3 regions of the Micromonospora sp. NPDC007271 genome follow, and region 2 is predicted to be linked to each of the others. Evidence: riboswitches for the same ligand, from Rfam matches in the RefSeq annotation. Region 2 holds a riboswitch; each other region holds the start of a gene.
The links. Region 2 has a riboswitch for cobalamin ahead of ABZ570_RS28380 (ribonucleoside-diphosphate reductase subunit alpha). Riboswitches for the same ligand answer to the same signal wherever they lie in the genome.

Region 1 (7,614 bases), on a different contig from region 2:
GAAGCGCCGCCGAGTTCATGCAGTAACGCAGTCCGCCAGTTTCCGGGGGACCGTCGTCGAACACGTGGCCCACGTGGCTGTCCCCGTGCGCCGACCGGACCTCGGTGCCGAACGTGCCGTGGCCCGACTCTCGAACCTCGACCACGTTCTCCGATTCGATCGGCCTGGTGAAGGTCGGCCAGCCGGTGCCGCTGTCGTACTTATCGACGGAAGCGAAAAGCGGTTCGCCGGACACGACGTCGACGTAGAGCCCCGGCTCCTCGTTGTCCCAGTAGGCGTTGTTGAAGGCTGGCTCCGTCCCCGCTTCCTGGGTGACTCGGTACTGCTCCGGCGACAGCCGAGAAACTGCCTCGGGGCTCTTGCGGTACTCGTGTGACACCGTTCTTCCTCTCCGAAGGTGGGCAAGAACGCTCAACGGGCCTGCACACGCGTCTCCGGTGCGTACCCCGCCTAGAATCGACTAACCACGGGGCTGGTAAGCGGACCACGGTCAGCTTCACGCGAGGCCCGCCACCCCGCTCTTGGCCCAGATGGTAGGTCCAGTAGCGGTCGAAGTCGCCGTTGGCGAGCAGCGCGCGGAGTTTCAGGACGGCTTCGGCGCCGGCGCTCCGCCCGGCTGTCGACGCGTTCGTCCGACAAATTCGCTACCCGGCGGCCGGAGCGCAGTGATACACAACCGAGGTGCAAAACATTTTGGAGTTCCCCGAGGTCCTGCGGCTGATCGACGACCGCTCGGCCGCGTTCCGCGCCGCGATCGCGTCCGCCCCCGACCTTGACGTCCAGGTCCCGACCTGCCCGGACTGGACGCTGCGCGAACTGGCGCAGCACCTCGGCGACGGCCGCCGCCGCCAGGCCGCCATCATCGCGGCGGGCCCGGGCGCTGAGCCCCCGGCGAGGACGGACCCGAAGGGCGCCCCGACCGCGCCCCGCGACCGCGAAGCCCTGGACGCCTGGCTCGCCGAGTCGACCGAGCTCATGCTCGACGCGATTCGCGAGGCCGGCCCGGACCGCGGCTGCTGGACCTGGTGGGGCCGCTCGCAGGCCCCGGAGACCAGCGGAGCCGTGGCCCGGCACCAGATCCAGGAGATCGCCGTCCACACCTACGACGCCCAGCTCACCCAGGGGGCCGCACAGCCGCTGCCGACGGACGTCGCGGTCGAGGGCGTCGACGAGTTCCTGACGACCGTCTCGGCGACGACCGTCCCCTGGCCGTTCAAGCCGGCGACCATCGACCTGCACACGACCGAGGGCCGCTCCTGGCGCCTGACCCTCAACGCCGACGGCGTCCGCTGCGACGACCTCGCCGCCGACGCGGAGCCGGGCGACATGACGATGCGAGGCGCAGCGAGCGAACTGGTCCTCTACTTCTACGAGCGCGTCCCGCTCGACGGCCTGGAGACCACCGGCGACACCGAGCCGATGGAGCAGCTCGCAGACTGGGACCCGAACGCGTAAAACGCGCACTTGTGACGCATCTGTCGGTTGTGCGCGCGCTCCTGCGGGCGCCACTGGGTCCGGGGTTAGCGCAGGGCCTCGCGGCCGATGCGGATCACCCGACCGTGCACCTTGCGCAGGTAGGCGAGCAGTTTGCGGATGGACCAGCGGGTGAAGGGCTGGCTGAGCTTGGTCGGGCGGGTTAAGTTCCCCCGCTTTGATGGAGCGGTGGTTACCTGCTGCCGGCTGGAGCAGGGGTGGCGATAGTTGGCTCGGCTGGGTCGTGTTGACGGGTGCGCGAGGCGGCCTCGTACTCGTCGGGGCTGAGGTACCCGAGTTCCGTCTGGACGCGGCGGGTGTTGTACCAGCCGTCGATGCAGGCGAAGATCGTGTTTTCGGCCTCGTCGCGGTTGCGCCAGCTCGTGCGGTAGACGAGTTCGATCTTCAGCGTAGACCAGAGGTTTTCCATGGGTGCGTTGTCGAACGAGTCGCCGACGGAGCCCATGGAGGGCAGGATCGCGTTGTCCTGTAAGCGTTCTGAACCGCGGAACGATGTGTAGTTTCGGATTCAACCGATCGTCGCGACACCGGTGTGTTGGAGTGAGAGTAGCTGCGGGGCCGGTTCAGCAGCGAGTACAGCAGACCGGTCACCGGTCGAGCGACTTCGCTGAGCCGTTGGAGCGCGTCGTGCGTGGCTGATCGACGACACTTCACGCGAGCGAACACGGTGAACCAACGCGGTCTCCGACCATGACCTAGGCCACGGTGACGACACCGTGTGGTTTGGTTAGGGTGTCCTGGCCGTGGTGTTCGGGAAGCCGGTGTGAGACCGGTGCGGCCCTCGCCACTGTGATCGGGATGCTGGAGGCCACCGAAAAGGTCACTGGGCGCAATGCCTGGGAAGGCCGGCCGCCGGCGCACCACCCGTCAGCCAGGAGACCGGCCACGGCACCTGCACGACCCGTCCACGAGGTGCTGGAAGGTGGTCCCGCCATGCGGTCCCCGGTGTCCTGGCGCGTTGCTGCGCCGCTGTCCGTCCTGCTCGCCCTGATCAGCGGCTGCGCCGCGACCGGCGACAACAAGCCGGCCACCACGGCGCCCGCCGCGGCCGGGCCGGTCGCACTCACCAACTGCGGCACACCGGTCACGATCACAAAGCCCCCGGCGCGGGCGGTGACGCTGAACCAGTCTGCCACCGAGATCATGCTGGCGCTCGGGTTGCAGGACCGGATGGCCAGCACCGCCTACCTCGACGACCAGGTGCTGCCCGAGTACACCGCCGCGTACGCGAAGGTGCCGGTACTGGCCAAGGAGTACCCGTCGAAGGAGAAGCTGCTCGACACCGCGCCGGATTTTGTCTACGCCTCCTTCGCAAGTGCGTTCAGCGACGAGGGGGTCGGCGACCGCGCCGAGTGGCAGAAGCTGGGCGTGGCCACGTACATCTCCGCCGCCGGCTGCCCGAAAGACACGCGACCGGCGAAGCTGACGATGGATGACGTGTTCGCCGAGATCCGTGACATCGCCGGGATCTTCGGCGTAGGGGAGCGGGCCGAGACGCTGATCGCCGACCAGCAGGAGCGCATCGCGAAAGTGTCAGCGGGCGCGAAGGGCACGCGTGTGCTGTGGTGGGACGCCGGCACCGACGCGCCCAGTGCCGGCGCCTGCTGCGGCAGCCCGGCCATGATCATGTCCGCGGCCGGGGTCACCAACATCTTCGCCGACCTGAACGGCAGTTGGGCCGACACCAGCTGGGAGACCGTCGTCGAGCGTAACCCGAACGTCATCGTGCTCATCGACGCGAGCTGGGATCCCGCCGCCGCCAAGCAGGCGTTCCTCGAAAAGCACGCGACGCTCAAAGACCTGCCCGCCGTGAAGGACAAGCGGTACGTCGTCCTGGACTTCTCCTCCACCTCCGCGGGCGTGCGGAACGTGCTCGCCGTGGAGGCCCTGGCCCGGGGTGTCGGCGGGGTGGGCAACTGACCACCGCTACCGCCCAGCCGGCGCAGACCCCGGCGCGGCCGGTCCGGGCGGTGCGCATGGTGACCGTGGTGGTCGTGCTCGCGGGTTGCCTGTTGCTGTCGGTGACTGCGGCCGTGACCGTGGGGCCGGCGGACCTGTCCCTGGGCACCGTGTGGCTCGTCATCACCGACCATCTCGGCCTGACGAGCGCCGACGTGCCGCTGCTGCGCGACCACATCGTGTGGGAGCTGCGGCTGCCGAGGGTGCTGGGCGCCGCGGTGGTCGGCGCCGGGCTCGCCGCCTCCGGGGCGGTCATGCAGACCGTCACCCGCAACCCGCTCGCCGACCCGTACCTGCTGGGCGTCTCCTCCGGGGCGTCGCTGGGCGCCGTCGCCGTTCTGGTCCTCGGCCTCGGTGCGGGCACTGCGGCGCTCACCGGGGGCGCATTCGCGGGGGCGCTCGCCGCGTTCGCCGTCGTGGTCGCTGCCGCCGGCCGACGGGCGGTCCTGCGGCCGACCCGGGTGGTGCTGGCCGGCGTCGCCATCGCGCAGCTGTGCGCCGCGCTGACCTCGTTCGTGATCATCTGGGCGGCCGATCCGCACGCGACCCACAGCATCACCTTCTGGCTGTCCGGCTCGCTCGCCCGCGCCGACTGGGCCGCACTCGGGTGGGCGATGCCGGCGTTCGCGGCGGTGTTCGCCGTGATCCTCTGGTTTGCCCGGGCGCTCAACGCGTTCGCGTTCGGCGAGGAGGCCGCCGCCGCCCTCGGCGTCGACATCGGGCTTGTCCGGTGGCTGCTGCTGGTCACCACGGCGCTGCTGACCGCCGTGCTGGTCGCGATCAGCGGCGCGATCGGTTTCGTGGGGCTGATGCTGCCGCACGCCGCACGGCGGTTCACCGGCCCCGATCACCGGCGGCTGCTGCCGGTCGTCGTCCTTGCCGGAGCGATCTTCCTGATCTGGGTGGACACCGCCGCCAGGACCCTGTTCGAACCCCGTGAGCTGCCGGTGGGCGTGCTGACCGCCCTGCTCGGTGTGCCCGCGTTCGTGGTCCTGCTGCGTCGACGGGAGGGGAACGGTTGATGCTCGACATCCGTGATGTTTCGTGGTCCGTGCCGGCCGCTCGCCTCCTCGACGGCGTGACCTGCTCGGCGCCGCGCGGCAGCCTGGTCGGCCTGCTCGGTCCGAACGGGTCCGGCAAGACCACGCTGCTGCGGGTTGTCGCCGGCTTGATCGCCCCCGGGTCCGGGACCGTGACCATCGCCGGCGACGAGGTGGCCGGGCTGCCGCGGGCCGCCGCGGCGCGGCGGATGGCCCTGCTCGCCCAGTACGCCGAGACCGACCTCGACCTGACCGCGCTCGACGTGGTGCTGCTCGGCCGCACCCCGCACCGCCGGTCCCGCTGGTCCGACAGCGACACCGATCGAGCGGCCGCGGCCGACGCCCTCGAACGCGTCGACATGACCAAGTACGCCCACCGCAAGTGGCAGACGCTGTCCGGCGGGGAACGCCAACGGGTGCAGCTCGCCCGGGCCCTGGCCCAGGAGCCGCAACTGCTACTGCTCGACGAGCCCACCAACCACCTCGACATCGGCCACCAGCTGGAGCTGCTGCACCTGGTCCGCCGCAGCGGCGTCACCACCCTCGCCGCCCTGCACGACCTCAACCTGGCCGCGATGTTCTGCGACCTCGTGGTGGTGCTGCACCACGGCCGGGTCGTCGCCTCCGGACCGCCTGTCCGCGTGCTGACACCCGCGCTGCTCGCCGACGTGTACGCCGTGGACGCCGACGTCACCGTGCACGACGGGCGCCCGGTCATCACCTACCGGGCACCGGCAGCATGAACGTCCTGCTCGTCTCACGCGGGGCGACCCACCACGGCGGCCACGACGCGATCCACCGCCTCGCCGCGGCTGCCGCCGAGGCCACAGGCGTACCGGTGCGGGCATGTTTTCTCGACGGCGCCGAGCCGTCCCTGCACACAGCCCTCGATGCCGTACCGGAACATGGCGAAGTCCTGCTCGTGGCCACGCACGTACCGCCCGACCGATACCTCGACACCTGGATCCGCCGTGCCGTCGCCCACTGGCGCACCACCCGGGACCGGCAGACACGAATTCTCGTCGCCGCGCCGCTGGCGGCGCAGCCCGCACTGGTCACGGCGGTCAGCGATGCCATCACCGGCGAGCACACCACGCTCGACGGCAACCCCGGACCGTTCCGCAGCCCGGCCTGGTCACAGATCACCCACCACCGCCGGCACGTGCTGGTCTGCCGCGGGCCCCGCTGCACCGCATACGGCGCCGACCACGTCGCCGCCACCCTCGGCAAACGCCTGAAGGAGCACGGCCTCGGCGACGACGACGTCCTGGTCACCGCCACCGGCTGCCTGTTCCCGTGCAACCTCGGCCCGCTCGTGGCCGTGTATCCCGACGACACCTGGTACGAACACGTCGAGGCCGACCTCGCCGTCCGTATCACCGACGAGCACCTGCGCGATGGCATGCCGGTTGACGGCAGACGCCCACGCGACTCGTGAATGTGCAGCCATCGGCTCGATCAGGAACCGGGGGAGCGGCGTACAAAGCCACTACTGGCACGCCAGCGGACCTGCCTCATCCGCACCGTCCAGCGCCCGGATCCGCCGCTCAGGACGGTCGCGGTGAGCGGCGCGATGTCGATCCGCCAGAACGAGGCAGGTGGGGCGCCTATCACGTTCACGATCAGGGCACGGATCCCAGGTGGGTGACCGCGACGAGCGTCCGTACGGTGCCGGGCAGGGGCGCCAAGCCAACGGCCAGTGCGGTCGAGAGGTCGTGCAGAGCGCGGCGGCGGTCTGCACACAGCGCAGCTCCGGTCCGCAGCGGACCTCGTCGGCACGGGCGTTCTGCGCTCGTGGCACGATGGCCAGCTCGGACTCGCCCATTCCGGGGTTGCCCCACCACCGACGGAGGTCAACGGCATGCAGGCATCCTCGCCCGCCGGGCACGGTTCGCCGGAGTGCAGCCGATCCCCGGACCGGCACACCACCACCGGTTCAATTCCTGAGCGGCGGGTGCTCATCCTCGGCGGCACCGCCGAGGCACGGGCCCTCGCCGCCCTGCTCGTCGACCAGCCAGCGACCAGGGTGATCTCCTCACTGGCCGGGCGGGTCGCCGATCCCCGCCTACCGGTGGGTGAGGTACGTATCGGCGGGTTCGGCGGCGCCAGCGGCCTGGCGCGGTGGCTCACCACGCACCGCATTGACGCCGTCGTGGACGCGACCCACCCGTACGCGGCCCGGATGCGGGCCGCCGCGGTCGACGCCGCCGCCACCGCTGGCGTGGCCCATCTACGGCTGGAACGACCGGGCTGGACAGCCCAGCAGGGCGACCGGTGGCATCGGGTACCCGATGCCGAGGCCGCAGCGCGGATGCTGCCGGCGCTCGGGCGACGGGTGCTGTTGACCACCGGCCGACAGAGCATCTCAGCGTTCCTGCCGCTGACCGGGCTGTGGATCCTCGCTCGGGTCGTCGACGCGCCCGCGGAACCGGTCCCCGCCCATGTCCGGCTGCTGCGCAGTCGCGGCCCCTACACCCTCCAGGGCGAACTGGAGCTGATGCGTACCCACCGCATCGACGTGCTGGTGACCAAGGACAGCGGAGGCCCGCTCACGGAAGCGAAACTCGCGGCCGCACGCCGCCTCGAGCTGCCGGTGCTGATGATCGAACGGCCCGCACCGGTCGCCTCCTCGACGCCGGTTGCCACGGTCGAGGAGGCGATGCGCTGGCTGTCCGCCGTGCCGGCTCAGCCGGGATAGGTACGCGGAGTCCACACCACCGTGGACCCGTCGCCCCTCGTGCTGACCCGGGTCGTGGACGAGCCGACGATGAGCAGGCAGCGCATGTCCACCGTCTCCGGATCGAGATCGGCCAGCGTGGTGACGGTGATCGTCTCACCGGCACGACCGACGTCGCGGGCGACCACCACGGGCGTCTTCGCCTCGCGGTGGCGCGCCAGCACGTCACGGGCGACACCGACCTGCCAGCGGCGGCTGGCCGAGGCCGGGTTGTAGAGCGCCAGGACCAGGTCGGCCGCCGCGGCCGCCGCGAGCCGGGCCTCGATGACCGGCCACGGCTTGAGCCGGTCGGACAGCGACAACACCGCGAAGTCGTGACCGAGCGGAGCGCCGATCCGGCTCGCCGCGGCCTGCGCCGCGGTGAGGCCGGGCAGGACCCGCACG
Region 2 (7,614 bases):
ATCCAGCGGAAGCAGAACTCGGCCTTACGCCGGATCGACGGGATGTTCTCGATGGCGGCGAAGGCGACCGACCGTTCGGCCTCGTCGGGCACGTACGTGTCGAGGAGGTTGAGGTAGAACTGGACGTGCACCGCCTCCTCGAACAGTTGGCGGGACAGGTAGAGCCGGCCCTCCGGGCTGTTGACGTGCTGGTAGAGGTTGAGCACGAGATTGTTGGCGACGATGGTGTCGCCGGTGGCGAAGAACGCCACGAGCCGGCTGACCAGGTGCCGCTCGGCCGGGGTGAGGCGGTCGAGGTCGGCCAGGTCGGCGTGCAGGTCGACCTCCTCGACCGTCCAGGTGTTGCGGATCGCGTCGCGGTAGCGGTCGAAGAAGTGCGGGTAGCGCATCGGGCGGAGGGTGAGGTCCATCCCGGGGTCGAGCAGCATGGGTGCGGTCTCCGTGGTGAGGTCGGTCGGGGCGGTCACTGGCAGGCCTCGCAGGCCTCGGGGTTCTCCAGCGAGCAGGCGAGCGCCTCCTCGTCGGCCACCGGCGTGACGACGGCGACGCCGGCCGGGACGGTGGCCTGCTGGATCCGGGTCGCCGGCCGGGACCGCAGGTAGTACGTGGTCTTCAGCCCCGACTTCCAGGCGTACAGGTACATCGAGGAGAGCTTGCCGATGGTCGGCGCGGCCAGGAACAGGTTCAGCGACTGCGACTGGTCGATGAAGGGCGCCCGGGCGGCGGCCAGGTCGATCAGGGCGCGCTGTGGCAGCTCCCACGCGGTACGGAACAGTTCGCGTACCTCCGCCGGCAGCTCCACGACGTCCTGCACGGATCCCTCGGCCCGCTTGATCGTCGTCCGGACCCGTTCGGTCCACAGCCCGCGCGCCTTGAGCTCGGCGACCAGGGCCGTGTTGACCTGGAGGAACTCGCCGGACAGCGTCTCGCGCTTGAACAGGTTCGACACCTGCGGCTCGACGCACTCGTAGCAGCCGGCGATCGAGGCGATGGTGGCCGTCGGGGCGATCGCCACGAGCAGGGAGTTGCGCAGCCCGTGCGCGGCGACGCGCTCCCGCACGGCGGCCCACCGCCGGGTCTGGGTGCCGGTGACGCCCCACAGGTCCGGCTGCAACTGCCCGCGCGCCGCCCGCGTCTCGGCGAAGGCGGGGTGCGGGCCGAACCGCTCGGCGAGTTCGGCGGAGGTCTCGAGAGCGGTCAGGTACAGCTCCTCGCTGATCCTGCTGGACAGCTCGCGTGCGGCGGGAGAGTCGAACGGCAGCCGTAGCGCGAAGAAGACGTCCTGCAGACCCATCAGCCCGAGGCCGACCGGTCGCCAGCGCGGGTTACTCGCGGCGGCCTGCGGGGTCGGGTAGTAGTTGATGTCGATCACGCGGTCCAGGAAGGTCACCGCGGTGCGGACGGTCGCCCGCAGCCGCGCCCAGTCGATGCCGTCGTCGGACAGGTGGGCCGCGAGGTTCACCGAGCCCAGGTTGCACACCGCGGTCTCGGCGTCGCTCGACACCTCGATGATCTCGGTGCACAGGTTCGACAGGTGCACCACGTTGCCCGGCTCGGCGGTCTGGTTGCACAACCGGTTCGCCGCGTCCTTGAACGTCATCCACCCGTTGCCGGTCTGGGCGAGGGTACGCATCATCCGTCCGTACAGCTCCCGGGCCGGCACCTGCCGCACGAAGCGGCCCTGCGCCTCCGCCGACCGGTACGCCGCGTCGAACTCCGCCCCCCACAGGTCCGGCAGCTCCGGCACCTCGTTCGGGTCGAACAGCGACCACACCTCGTCGGCCTCCACGCGGCGCATGAACTCGTCCGGGATCCAGTTCGCGAGGTTCAGGTTGTGCGTGCGTCGGGCGTCCTCGCCGGTGTTGTCGCGCAGCTGGAGGAACTCCTCGATGTCGGGATGCCACGGCTCCAGGTACACGCAGGCGGCGCCCTTGCGCCGGCCGCCCTGGTTGACCGCCGCGACGCTGGCGTCCAGGGTGCGCAGCCACGGCACGATGCCGTTGGAACGCCCGTTCGTGCCCCGGATCAGCGCGCCCCGCGAGCGGACCCGGGAGAACGCGATGCCGATCCCGCCGGCGAACTTGGACAGGCTGGCGACCTGCGCGTACCGCTGGTAGATGGAGTCGAGCTCGTCGCGCGGCGAGTCGACCAGGTAGCAGGACGACATCTGGGTGTGCCGGGTGCCGGAGTTGAACAGCGTCGGCGAGCTGGGCAGGTACGCCAGGCTGGACATCAGCCGGTAGAAGTCGATCGCTTCCCCGGGGGCGCGCGACAGCCCGCACGCGACCCGCAGCAGCCAGTACTGCGGTGTCTCCAGCACGAGCCGGCTGGTCGGATGCCGCAGCAGGTACCGGTCGTGGACGGTGCGCAGCCCGAAGTACTCGAACCGCAGGTCGCCCTCGGGGTCGACGGCGTCGTCGAGTTGGCGCGCGTGGGCCGCGACGAAGGCGGCGGTCTCGTCGCCGATCAGTCCTTCGGCGTGGCCGCGCCGGATCGCCTGGCTGAACGAGGCGATGCCCTGCCCGCGTACCTCCTTGTCGACGTATCGGGCCAGCAGCCGGGCGGCCAGGCGCGAGTACTGCGGCTCCTCGCCGATCAGCTCGGCCGCGGTCTGGATGGAGAGGCGGTCCAGTTCGTCGGTGCTCGCGCCGTCGTACAACCCGCTGATGGTGCGGGTCGCCACCCGCAAGGGGTCGACATCGGTGAGGTCCGCGGTCCATCGTTCGACCGCTCGGACGATCCGGTTCAGGTCAACCGGCTCGAGGTCGCCGTTGCGCTTTCGGACGTGCATCTGGACGCGGCGCTGGCCGGGCGGAGCCGGATCGCCCGCTGCCTGCTTGACGACCGGGTTGACCTCGGTGACTGTCACTACTCACTCCTCGCGAGCTCGGGACCGGATGGCCCTCGGCGCGTGGGGAGCGGACACCGATGGACACGCGCCGGCGCGGCGGTGTCCGGTTGGCGTCGGCCGTCCCACGCGGCCTCGGACCGTCACACGCCCCGTCGAGGGCATGCGACGCGCTGGCAGGTCTTCGGACTCGCGGGCCCGACCGGGAAACCGGTCTCCTACTGGCCGTCGCTTCCCAGACCACAGGTGGTCCAGTGCTGATGACGGCGGTCGTTCCCACTCACCGCTGCGGGACAGTCCCGGATTCGCACCGGGTTCCCTCTTGCCTCGGCCGCCCAGAGAGAGCGGCCGAACCAGCTGCGCCAGACACCATATATGGCTGCCCCGCTGGCCGAGCAACACCAGATGTCGGGTTGGCGTGTCGGCTTCGTCTCACCCCCGCGGACCGGTGAGCGGCGTCCAGGAACGACAGCGGCCCCGCGACCGACAGGTCGCGGGGCCGCAGCCAGGGTCACCAGGTGGTGGGCTTGCCCTTCTGGTACAGCCACACGTCGAAGAAGGCGTGCAGGTCCTGCCCGGACTCCCGCTCGGCCAGCGCGATGAAGTCGGCCGTCCCGGCGTGGCTGTGGCGGTGGCTCGCGGCCCACTCGCGCAGGATCCGGAAGAACGTGTCGTCGCCGACCTTGCCGCGCAGCGCGTGCAGGGTCATCGCACCCCGGTTGTACGGGATGCTGCTGAACATGTCGACCGGGCCCGGGTCGGCGAGGACGGTCTGCCAGAACGACGAGGACGCGGCCCGACCGTAGTTGCTGCTGCTGTTGAAGGTCGTGTTGACGGACGCGCCACCGTTGTACTCGGTGTACATCCACTGGGCGTAGGTGGCGAAACCCTCGTTGAGCCAGATGTCCGACCAGCGCTCCGGCGAGACGCTGTCGCCGTACCACTGGTGGGCCAGCTCGTGGGCCATGGTGCTGACGCTCGCCGTGTTGGAGAAGATCGGCTTGGTCTGGGTCTCCAGGGCGTAGCCGACGTTGGGTGCCCGGTCGATGATCGCCCCGGTCGAGGCGAACGGGTACGGGCCGAACTGCGCGGAGAAGAAGTCGATCATCTTCGGGATCTGCGACACCGCACTCGCCGATCCGGCGACCAGCCGCGGGTCGACCGCGACGTACACCGGGATCCCGCTCGGCGTGGTCGACTCGGTGACCACGAAGTTGCCGATGGTGACCGTCGCCAGGTAGCTGGCCATCGGCTCGGTCGAGTCCCAGACGAAGGTGGTCCAGCCGTCCTTGGTCTTCTGCGAGAGAAGCTGGCCGTTGCCGACGGCGGTGGTCCCCTCGGGCACCTTGGCGGTGAACCGGTAGGTGGCCTTGTCGGTCGGGTGGTCGTTGGTGGGCAGCCAGCCCGGCGCACCCTGCGGCTCCCCGGCGACGAAGACGCCGTCGTCGGTCGGCACCCAGCCTTCGATCGACCCGTCCGGGTCGGTGATGACGCTCGGTTCGCCGGCGTACTTCACCACCACGGTGAACGTCTGCCCGGCCTTGAGCTTCGGGCGCGGGGTGACGACCAGCTCCTGGCCCTCACGGGTGAAGTCGTGGGCGTGCCCGTTGACCGTCACCGAGGAGATCTCCGGACCGCGGAAGTCGAGATTGAACCGGTCGAGATCCTGCGTGGCGATCGCGGTGATCGTGGCGGTGGCGGCCATGAACCGGGTCGCCGGGTCGTAGGAGAAGTCGAGGTCGTAGTGCTGGACGTCGTATCCGCCGTTGCCCTGGTCCGGGAAGTACGGGTCGCCGACGCTCCCGGCACCGGCCGAGTACCGGGGGGCTCCGGGGTTGCCCGGTGCTGCGCCGGCCGTAGCCGGAGTCACCGCCGTCGCGGCGACCACCAGAGCGGTCGTCGCCAGTGCGGCATGGCGCAGGCGTGGGATTGTCATGTGGAATCCTCTCTATGGAAAGGCCAGGGCAGCCTGACCATCAGATGAATACCGCCTATCCATCCGTACGGGACCTGAGTTCGTCAAGCATTTGCACAGGCCAACATCGTCATCGCCGGCCGTCCGCTCCGATTCGGCGGCGTCACGAATCCGGTGTGTCGGAAAAAGCACGTGACCGTCGGGCAAACGGGCCCGTCGGCTTCAGCCTCGGCTTCATCTACGGTGGCACCGGCTGGGAGCAGCGACCACCCGACGGATCGGTCGGCGCGGGCAGTCGGGCGTCCGAGCCCGCTGCGGCCGGAGCGGGCACGACCTGCGGGGGTGGGTGTGGCGCGACGACGTGTCCGGTCGAGTCTTCCCACCCAGCTCGAACGGAGACGGGCGGAGCGCCTCGCGCTCCGCCCGCTGACCTCGGTTGGGTGGATTGTGGTGGACGGACGGCATCCCGGTGCGCCGGCGACCGCGGTGCGGCCGCCGGCACACCGGGGTGCGGCATCAGCGCAACGGCTCGAAGGGCCGGAGCTCCGCGGGCTGACGGCCGGTCATGATCTGCTCGGCGAGCAGTTGGCCGGTGAGGGGGCCGAGCGTGATGCCCCACATGCCGTGACCCCCGGCCGCGAAGACCCGCGGTGACCTGGTGCCGCCGATCAGCGGCAGCCCGTCCGGGGTGCAGGGGCGCGCCCCGACCCACTCGTCGATGCGGCCGTCCAGGTCCGCACCCCGCAACAGCGGTCGGGCGGCCTCGGCGATCGCCAGGATGCGTCGCTGGTCCAGCGGCGCCTCGGCCTTGCGGAACTCCATCATCCCGGCGACGCGCAGCCGGTCGCCCAGCGGGGTGCACGCGACGCGCTGCGCCGGGAAGTACACCGGGCCGGCCGGGACGTGCTCGATCGCCACGCTGAAGCTGTACCCGCGGCCGGCCTGCACGACGGTCCGGACGCCGAAGCGTCGGGCCAGCTCGCCGAGCCACGTGCCGGTCGCCAGCACCACCGCGTCGTAGCGCTCGTCCGCTCCGGCGGAGGTCACCACCCGGACCCCTGCCCCCTCGTCGCGGACGTCCACCACGTCCGCCCCGGTCACCAGCGACGCCCCGCGGGCCCGCACGGCGTCGGCGAGCGCGTGCACGTACTCGCCCGGGTTGATGAACCGCTGGCCGTGCAGGCGGATGGCGGCGCCGATGCTGTCCGACAGCGAGGGCTCGACCTCACGCGCCTCCGCCCCGGTCAGGACGTCGAACTCGATCTCCTGGCCCGCGGCGTGGATGTGCCCCAGCTCGTCCAGCAGGACCGCCCGCTCGGCTTCGGTCCGGTACGCCGCGATGAACGATTTCGCCTCGTTCGTCCTCGACTCGACCCCCGCGGCCTCCAACACGTCGAACGCCTCGAACGCCCGCCGGTTCATCGGGATGTAGGCCTGCATCGCGGTCCGCCACTTCGCGGCGGTGCTGTGCCGGGCGAAACCGGCCAGGAACCGCAGCAGCCGCGCGTCCGCGCGGGGCGGCACGTACACCGGCGACGACGGGCTCAGCACGGCGCGAAGACCGTAGCGGAGCACCGCGGGCTCCGGCAGGGGAGTGGTGATGCCCGGGGTGAGCCAGCCGGCGTTGCCCCACGACGCGCCCGCCGCCACTCCCGTGCGGTCGAGCACGGTGACCTGTACCCCCCGCTCCTGCAGGAACCAGGCGGTGGCCAACCCGACCATTCCCGCGCCGACGACGGCGACGCGCTGGGGGGCGGACCCGGACTCGATGGCAGACATCATTCTCTCCTTCGAACAACCACGACGGGGCAATCCTGTCGTCGGCATGCCGAGACGTCATTGTTCCGCCAGGCCAACACTCGCCATCGCGATTGGTCGAAACGAACAACGCCGAGGCATGATCTGAGGGTGATCACCGTGGCTGGCGTGGTGGAGGCGGTCGGCGCCGCCCTGCTCAAGGTCGTCGTCCCCGGCAGAAGGGCGGCGGAGGTACGCGACGTGACCCTCGCCGAGCTCGACGAGGCGCCCATCGGCCAGAGCGGCGACCTCGTCCTCGGTGCGGGCGTCACCACGCCGGTGCAGGCGCTGGCCGTCATCGAGCGCTGCGCGGAGACCGCAGCGGCCGGCCTCGTCCTCAAGCCTCCGCTCGCCTCGCACCCGGGCGTGGCGTCGTCCGCCGCGGACCATGACCTGGCCCTGGTCGAGCTGCAGAGCCACGGATCGTGGGCCCAGCTCGTCTGGCTGCTGCGGGGGGTGATCGACCGGGCGGCCGCGCCCGGCTCGCCCGAGGCCGGTGCACCCGGGGTGTACGACGAACTGTTCGCCCTCGCCGACGCGACCGCGGCCATCGTCGACGCGCCCGTCACGATCGAGGACGCCCAGTACCGGGTGCTCGCCTACTCGTCACGTCAGGACCGCACCGACCCGGCGCGGGTCTCGACCATCGTCGGCCGGCGCGTCCCCGGCGACGTGGTCGCGCATTTCCGGTCCCGGGGCGTGTTCCGCAAGCTCGCGAAGGGCAGCGAGCTGGTCTTCGTGCCGCAGGGCCCCGACGGGACCCTGCCCCGGCTGGTGATCCCGATCCGGGCCGGAGGCGAGCTGCTCGGCTCGATCTGGGCGGTGGTCGAGGGCCCGGTGCCGGATGGGCGCCTGCGCGACCTCCAGGGCGCGGCGTCGGTGCTGGCGCTGCACCTGCTCCGCCTCAGGGTGCAGGCCGACGTCGCCCGCCGGGTGTCGGCCGACCGCCTGCGGGCCGCCCTGCGGGACCCGGCCCGGATGGGCCGGGAGGAGCTGGGCCTGCCCCGGGGCCCGTGGCGGGTCGTCGCGCTCGAGGCGCACGGCGGGACCGCGG
Region 3 (7,614 bases), on a different contig from region 2:
GAGCAGGGTGTCGCGCACCGCCAGGTCCGGCCGGGGCGGGTGCAGCGCATGGTGCAGACGGGAGGCGGCCGACCCGGGGGCGCCGCGCCCGGCGACCCCCCACAGCATCCGGTCCACCAGCCGGTCGCCCCACCCCCAGCTGACCAGCGGGGAGATCAGGTTGAACAGGATGGCTCCGCCGCTCAGCCGGCCGGCGGGCGCCGCCGGTTCCGCCGCGTCGGACGGCGCGGCCGGCGCTGCCCCCTTGGCGGCGTCGGCCTTCACGTACGCCAGCACCCGCTCGCCGGGCTCGACGAGTTGGTCGATCCGGTCGCGGTAGCTGGTCTCGTCCATCGGGCCAGTATCGGTCGTGACCGGAGCCGTCGTCGGCCCGGGCGCGCTGCGGCCGGCGCGTTCCCAGATGGCGAGGACTGGCGCCGGCAAGCTACACAGGTTACGACAGTCGCCCGGGACCAAGACCCACAGAGGAGACCCGATGATCCTGGCCCGCGCCGACCAGGTCAGCCGCCGCTACGGCGAGGTGCTGGCCCTGGACCGGGTCGACCTGACCGTCCGCGCCGGTGAGCTGGTCGGCCTGCTCGGCCCGAACGGCGCCGGCAAGAGCACGCTGATCAACCTGCTGGTCGGGGTGCGCCGACCCACCGCCGGGCGGGTGGAGCTGTTCGGCGCCGATCCGCGCGACGCGGCGAGCCGGCGCCAGCTCGGGGTCACCCCGCAGGAGACCGGCCTACCCGCCACGCTGCGGGTCGGCGAGGTGATCGACTTCGTCTCCCGGCACTTCCCCGATCCGGTTCCGCGGGACGAACTGCTCGACCGGTTCGGCCTCGGCGACCAGGTGAAGCGGCAGACCGGCGGGCTCTCCGGCGGGCAGCGCCGCCGGCTCGCGGTGGCCCTCGCCTTCGTCGGCCGGCCCCGGCTGGTCATCCTCGACGAACCGACCACCGGGCTCGACGTCGAGGCGCGACACGCCCTCTGGGAGGCGATCCGCGGCTTCCACACCGAGGGCGGGACGGTGCTGCTCAGCAGCCACTACCTGGAGGAGGTGGAGGCCCTCGCGCAGCGGGTGGTGGTGATCGGCCAGGGCCGGGTGCTCGCCGACGACACGGTCGAGGCGATCCGGGGCATCGTCGGCGTACGCCGGGTCAGCCTCGTCGCCGACGACCTGCCGCCGCTGCCCGGGGTGGTGGCCACCGAACGCGCCGACGGGCGTACCCACCTGCTCACCACGGACGCCGACCAACTCGTCCGCGACCTGGTCACGGCCGGGGTGACGTTCCGGGACCTGGAGGTTCGGCCCACCTCGCTGGAGGAGGCGTTCCTCGCCATCACCGCCGGCGACCGGCCCGCGCCCGCCACCGTCTGAGGAGAAGATCCCGTGCCGCTCGCCCTGCTCCACGCCCGCTACCAGCTGCTCGAAACCGTCCGGATCCCGGTGGCGATCTTCGGCAGCGCGTTCTTCCCCGCCGCCGCGATGCTCTTCTTCGTGGTGCCCTTCGCCGGCGACGACCCGACCGGTGCCACCTACGCCACCGCCGCCATGGTCACCTTCGCGGTGATGAGCGCCAACATCTTCCAGTACGGGGTCGGTGTCGCCGAGGACCGCGACAAGCCCTGGGACACGTACACCCGGACCCTGCCCGCGGGGCCGGCACCCCGGTTCGCCGGGCGGATCCTGGCCGGTCTGGCCCTGACCTACCTGTCCATGATCCCGGTGGTGGTGATCGCCGCGGTGGGCACCGCCGCCCGGGTGACCCCGGTGCAGTTCCTGCTCGGCGCCGGCGCGGTGGCGGTGATCTCGGTGCCGTTCACCCTGCTCGGGCTGGCCATCGGCTACTCGCTGCCGAGCAAGGCGGCGATCGTGGCCGCCCAGCTCATCTTCTTTCCGCTCGCCTTCAACGGGGGCCTGCTCTCCGGCCCGGACAGCGCGCCCGGCTTCATCAAGGCGATCGCCCCCTACCTGCCCACCCGGGGCGCGGTGGAGGTGGTGTGGGCCGCGGTGACCGACTGGCGACCGAGCGCCGTCTCCCTGGTCATGCTCGGCGTCTGGGTCGTGGTGCTGGCGGGGATCGCCGCGTGGGCGTACCGGCGGGACGAGGGGCGCCGCTTCACCTGACGTCTTGCCCGATTCCGGCCCGGCGCAGGACGGGACGGTGCCACGATGCCGGCAGGGGCGTGCCAGCGGGGCCGCCCTCGGCGAGAGGGGTCACCGTGAGCGGCGTGGAGCCCGGCACGCCCTGCTGGACCGACCTGGCGACCCCGGGGTTGGCTGACGCGAAGCGGTTCTACTCGGAACTGTTCGACTGGACCGGCCGGGTCTCCCCGGAGCCCGCGGCGGGCGGCTACACCGTCTTCCTCAAGGACGGCCGGGCCGTGGCCGGGGTGGGCCCGCCCGCCTCACCCGACCAGGTGCCGATCTGGTCGACGTACGTGGCGACGGACGACGCCGAGCTGGTGGCCACCCGGGTCGAGGCGGCCGGCGGGCAGGTGGTGGTCGCCCCGTTCGACGTCTTCGACCAGGGCCGGATGGCGGTCCTCGCCGACCCGGCCGGGGCGGTGTTCAGCGTCTGGCAGCCGATGGCGATGCGGGGCGCGGAGCTGTTCAACGCCCCGGGGGCGATGTGCTGGAACGAGCTGGTCACCCCCGACCCGGAGGGAGCCCGGGACTTCTACGCGCTGGTGTTCGGCTGGCACGCGGAGGAGCAGCCGGGCGAGCCCTTCCCGTACACCGGGTGGCGGTGCGGCGCCCGGATCGTCGCCGGGATGACGCGGCCGCTGGCCGAGCTGCCGGCCGACCTGCCGGCGTACTGGTCGGTGTGGTTCGCCGTGGCGGACGCCGACGCGACCGCGGCGCGGGCCACCGAGCTGGGCGCCACCGTCCTGGTCCCGCCCCGGGACACCCCGAAGGGCCGGCTCACCGCCCTTCGCGACCCGCAGGGCGCCCTCTTCTCCGCCGTCGCCCTCCACCCCGTACGCCGCACCACCGCCTAGCGGGGCCCCTTTCTTCACCGGGGGCGGACGGGGACGACGAGCGGGCCGTGGTCGCCCTCGATGACCCGGACGTGGGCGCGGTAGTGGGTGGCGAGCAGGTCCTCGGTGAGCACCTCGTGCGCGGGGCCGGCAGCGGCCACCCGGCCGTCGGCGAGCAGCACCAGCCGGTCGGCGTACTCGCCGGCGATCGACAGGTCGTGCATGGTGGCGAGCACGGTAAGGCCGTGCTCGCGCCGGAGCTGGTCGACCAGTTCCAGCACCTCCTGCTGGTGGCCGATGTCCAGCGCGCTGGTCGGCTCGTCGAGCAGCAGCAGGGTGGCCCCCTGGGCCAGGGCGCGGGCCAGGAAGACCCGCTGCCGCTCCCCGCCGGAGAGGGTGGCCAGTTCCCGGCGTGCGAACGCGCCCAGGTCGAGCCGGTCCAGCACCTCCTGCACGGCGGCCAGGTCGCCGGCCGACTCCCGGCCCAGCGCCGGGATGTACGGGGTGCGGCCGAGCAGCACGTAGTCGAAGACCGACATGCCGGCCGGGATCACCGGGGACTGGGCGACGGTGGCGACGATCCGGGCCCGGTCGCGGCGGCGGAGCGCCTGGCTCGGCGTACCGAAGAGGGTGACCGCGCCCGGTGCGGACAGCAGGCCGCCGACGGCGCGCAGCAGGGTCGACTTGCCGGCGCCGTTCGGGCCGATCACGGTGACCCACTCGCCCACGGCGACGGTCAGGTCCACGCCGGCCAGGATCGGCGCGCCGCCGAGGCTGACCCGCAGGTCCCGGACTTCTACCGCGCTCATGTGAACACCCGGCGGGCGGTGCGCAGGACCAGGACGAAGAACGGGCCGCCGAGCAGCGCGGTCACCACGCCGATCGGGATCTCGGCCGGAGCGGCGGCGGTCCGGGCGACCACGTCGGTGAGCGCCAGGAACGCCCCGCCGAAGAGCATGGACAGCGGCAGGATCACCCGGTAGCTGGACCCGGCGAGCAGCCGTACGGTGTGCGGCACGATGATGCCGACGAAGCCGATCAGCCCCGAGGCGGAGACCGCGGCGGCGGTGCCCAGCGAGGCGGCGGCGATCAGCAGGTAGCGGGAGCGCTGCGGGTGCAGCCCGAGGCTGGTGGCCTCGTCGTCGCCGACCGAGAGCACGTCCAGCTCGCGCCGGTGCAGCAGCACCACGACCGCGGTGAGCAGGAAGTACGGCAGGACTAGCCGGACGTCGTGCCAGCCGGCGGTGGCCAGCCGGCCGAGCAGCCAGGAGTAGACCTGCTGGATGCTCTCGGCGTGCCGTTGCAGCAGGTACGTCTGCCCGGCGGCGAGGAAGGCCGAGACCGCCACCCCGGCAAGGATCAGCGTGGCGGGTGACCGGCCGCGCCCGCCGGCCGCCCCGAGCAGGTACGTCAGGGCGACCGCGCCGAGCGATCCGGCGAACGCGGCCAGCGGGATCGTCACCGGCATCCCGCTGATCGCCCCGCCCGCCCCGACCCCGAGCGCGATCACCGCGGTCACCGCGAGCCCGGCCCCGGCCGCCACTCCCAGCAGGTACGGGTCGGCCAGCGGGTTCCGGAAGACGCCCTGGTAGCAGCCGCCGGCCAGGGCGAGCAGTCCGCCGACGAGCAGGCCGAGCACGACCCGGGGCAGCCGCAGCTCGGTGACGATGGCGATCTCGCGCTCGGTGAGCCCGCTCTCCAGGTGCACTCCCGGCAGCAGGTTGAGCAGCTCGGCGGCGACGCTGCCGGGCGGCAGGCTGACCGGACCGAGGGACACCCCGGCGACCAGCGCGACCAGCACCGCGCCGAGGCCGGCCAGCAGCCAGCGCTTGCGCAGCCCGGCCGGCCGGACCGCGGCGCCCGGCCGGGCCGTACGCGCGTCGGCGGGCCGGGACGTGTCGAGCGTCCCGGCCGTGCCGACGGATTCCGCTGGTCGCACGCTCACCGGCAGGTCACGCCGGGACCTTGGCGGTGGCGTCGACGATGACCCGCAGCAGGTCGACCACGCGCGGGCCCCAGCGCGAGGCGATGTCGTCGTCGAGGGCGACGATCTGGTTGTTCTTCACCGCGGTGATGCCGGCCCAGCCGCTGCGGGCCTTGACCGTCTCCGGCGTCTGCTGGCAGCACTTGGTGTCGGACAGGAAGACGAAGTCCGGGTTCGCCTTGACGATGACCTCCTGGGAGAGCTGCGGGTAGCCGAACTTCTTGCCGTCGGCGTCGGACGGGTCGGCGATGTTCGCCAGCCCGGCGAGGGCGTAGATCGAGCCGATGAAGGTCTTGCTGGTCGCGGTGTACAGCTCCGGGCCCAGCTCGTGGAAGTAGGTGAGCTTCTGCGCGCGCTGCGGCAGCTTGCCGGTGAGCGCGGCGATCTCGTCCTTCATCTTCTTGGTGAGGTCGGCCGCCTCGCCCGGGTGGCCGGTCAGCGCGCCCAGGTCGGTGATCTGCTGGTACGTGTCGTCGAGCGTGGCCGCGGCCGGGGCGAGCAGCACCGGGATCTTCAGCGTGGTGAGCTGGTCGACGATCTTGTTGGTGTCGTTGGAGAGCACCACCAGGTCGGGGCTCTTGCCGGCGATCGCCTCGGCGTTCGGCTGGAAGCCGGAGAGGTCGCTCTTCGGCGCCTCCGGCGGGTAGTTCGACTGGTCGTCGACGGCGGTGACCTGCTTGCCGGCGCCGATCGCGAAGAGCACCTCGGTCGCGGTCGGCGACAGCGAGACGATCTTCTCCGGGCGCTTCTCCAGGGTCAGCTTGCCGACGGTGACCGGGAAGGCGGCGGCCGAGCTGCTGCCGGCGGCGGGGGTGTCGGTCGAGGTCTTCTCGGCGCAGCCGCCGAGCAGGAGAGCGCCGGCCGCGAGGGCGGCGACGAAGAGCCGGGGGGTACGTCTGGACATCGGTCCTCCTGTCGGTCGAGGAGCGTGGTGCTTCGCCGACAGGGAGCGCCTGGGCGTACCCGTCCGCGAGGCGCCCTTCCTCGAGAGCGCGAGTCGCGACCGTGCCGCAGGCGACCTGGCTCGTCCCCGTGGGATACGGGGCATCACAGTTGCGGGACAGCGCCGGTTTCGCACCGGATTCGCTGCGGATTGGTCGGTGCCACCGTAGCGCACGACCAGCGGAGATCATCCGGACGGGCGGGGGTGGGTGGGGCCCCGCGGGGGTGGACCGGGGCCCCACCCACGGATTCACGACGGTGCGGTCAGCAGTAGGTGCTCTGCTTGCCGATCGCCCGGTACGGGCAGTCGGCGTACTCGGAGAGCAGCAGGACCGCCTCCTTGTTGCGGGCGGTCTGCGTCGGGATCACCTCGTCCGGCGGGTAGAAGCCGCCGCCGGAGGCCGACCCCGGGTACATCTCGAAGGTGTACGCCCAGATGCGGTGGTTGCCCCACATCCAGTCGATGCTGGTGCCGTCGGCGATGTAGAGGTCGCTGGACTGCTCGGGGGTGTAGCCGTTGCTGGCCGCCATCTGCCGACCGATGGCGGCGAAGGTGTTGTACTGGTCGGCGGTCATCCCGCTGGGGGTGTTCGCGGTGGTGTACCCGAACGGCCAGAGCACCAGCTGGGAATAGGTGTGGAAGTCGATGTTCGCCTTGATCTGCTGCACCCCGCCGACCACCCGGCTGTTGACGAAGTTGCGCAGCGCCTGCGTCTCGGGCGCCGAGAACGCGGACGGCCCGCGGTAGGTCTCCGAGGAGGTGGAGCCGGACGAGCCGCCGCAGCAGCCCCACTGGTACGACCAGTTCCGGTTCAGGTCGGTGCCGACGTACGACGAGCCGCTGTTGGGCTGCCGGTTCTTCCGCCAGGACCGGTACGAGCCGGTGGCGATGTCGTACTCGCTGCCGTCCGGGTTGATCGTGGGGACGATCCAGATCTCCCGCGAGTTGACGATGTTGGTGATCCGGGAGTCGGTGCCGTAGTTGTCGGTGAAGAGGTTGAGCAGGTAGATCGCCATCTCGACGGTCAGGTGCTCGCGGGCGTGCTGCTGGGCGTTGAAGAGGATCTCCGGCTCGTTCTCGTCCGTGCCGACGTTGTCGGAGATCTTCACCGCCATCAGGTCCCGGCCCTCGTACGACCGGCCGATGCTGAGCTTGCGGGCGATGGCGGGATGGTCGGCGACCACCTTGTTCACCACCGCGGTCAACTCCGCGTAGTCGTGGTAGTTGGAGTCGGCGGACGGGAAGCCGTACGTGCCGATGTCGCCGGCCGGGGCCACGTCCTCCTCCAGCCGGAAGCCGAGCCGGCTGATCGCGGCGGCCTCCGCCCTGGTGGCGGTGACGTACAGGACGCCGTGTTCGGAGTAGTCGATCGCCGCGCCGGTGCGGGCGACCGCGTTCCGGTCGGCGAGCGTACGCGGACCGAGGACACGGTAGGCGACGGCGGCCGGCTCGGCGGACCGGTCCGGGGCCGGCCGCGCGGCGGCCGGCCCGGTGATGGCGGTGACGAGGGTCAGGCCGACGGCGGCGACGAGCGCCAACCGGCGGCGGAGCGGGGACGTGCGGAAGGCCATGGACAACCTCCTCGGGGTACGGAAGATCCGCTGTCCGCACACTTCACCAGAGTCACCTGGTCATATCAACATCCATCACTGACTGCTGCCATCCCGACCGGATCCTCCCGCCGGCAAAGATTTTCCCCCGACATACCTCTGGCGAAAGT

Region 1: it holds a riboswitch for cobalamin, as region 2 does, so the genes downstream of both, ABZ570_RS21870 (ABC transporter substrate-binding protein) here and ABZ570_RS28380 (ribonucleoside-diphosphate reductase subunit alpha) in region 2, are expected to answer to the same signal.
Region 3: it holds a riboswitch for cobalamin, as region 2 does, so the genes downstream of both, ABZ570_RS15965 (ABC transporter substrate-binding protein) here and ABZ570_RS28380 (ribonucleoside-diphosphate reductase subunit alpha) in region 2, are expected to answer to the same signal.

What each region holds. Positions count from the first base shown of each region.
Region 1 is NZ_JBEYER010000063.1:209-7,822, forward strand. It holds gene msrB (peptide-methionine (R)-S-oxide reductase MsrB) at 1-379, opposite strand, end outside; gene ABZ570_RS21860 (maleylpyruvate isomerase N-terminal domain-containing protein) at 682-1,455, shown strand; gene ABZ570_RS21865 (IS3 family transposase) at 1,667-1,939, opposite strand; cobalamin riboswitch at 2,222-2,397, shown strand; gene ABZ570_RS21870 (ABC transporter substrate-binding protein) at 2,428-3,414, shown strand; gene ABZ570_RS21875 (iron chelate uptake ABC transporter family permease subunit) at 3,471-4,475, shown strand; gene ABZ570_RS21880 (ATP-binding cassette domain-containing protein) at 4,475-5,236, shown strand; gene ABZ570_RS21885 ((2Fe-2S) ferredoxin domain-containing protein) at 5,233-5,931, shown strand; gene ABZ570_RS21890 (cobalt-precorrin-6A reductase) at 6,355-7,191, shown strand; gene ABZ570_RS21895 (precorrin-2 C(20)-methyltransferase) at 7,179-7,614, opposite strand, start outside.
Region 2 is NZ_JBEYER010000107.1:7,613-15,226, forward strand. It holds gene ABZ570_RS28375 (ribonucleotide-diphosphate reductase subunit beta) at 1-428, opposite strand, end outside; gene ABZ570_RS28380 (ribonucleoside-diphosphate reductase subunit alpha) at 464-2,791, opposite strand; cobalamin riboswitch at 3,006-3,221, opposite strand; gene ABZ570_RS28385 (M1 family metallopeptidase) at 3,360-4,784, opposite strand; gene ABZ570_RS28390 (FAD-dependent oxidoreductase) at 5,280-6,542, opposite strand; gene ABZ570_RS28395 (helix-turn-helix domain-containing protein) at 6,672-7,614, shown strand, end outside.
Region 3 is NZ_JBEYER010000038.1:24,101-31,714, forward strand. It holds gene ABZ570_RS15935 (hypothetical protein) at 1-333, opposite strand, end outside; gene ABZ570_RS15940 (ABC transporter ATP-binding protein) at 476-1,363, shown strand; gene ABZ570_RS15945 (ABC transporter permease) at 1,376-2,113, shown strand; gene ABZ570_RS15950 (VOC family protein) at 2,209-2,988, shown strand; gene ABZ570_RS15955 (ABC transporter ATP-binding protein) at 3,003-3,776, opposite strand; gene ABZ570_RS15960 (iron ABC transporter permease) at 3,773-4,804, opposite strand; gene ABZ570_RS15965 (ABC transporter substrate-binding protein) at 4,920-5,855, opposite strand; cobalamin riboswitch at 5,943-6,087, opposite strand; partial or broken gene ABZ570_RS15970 (M14 family metallopeptidase) at 6,173-7,465, opposite strand.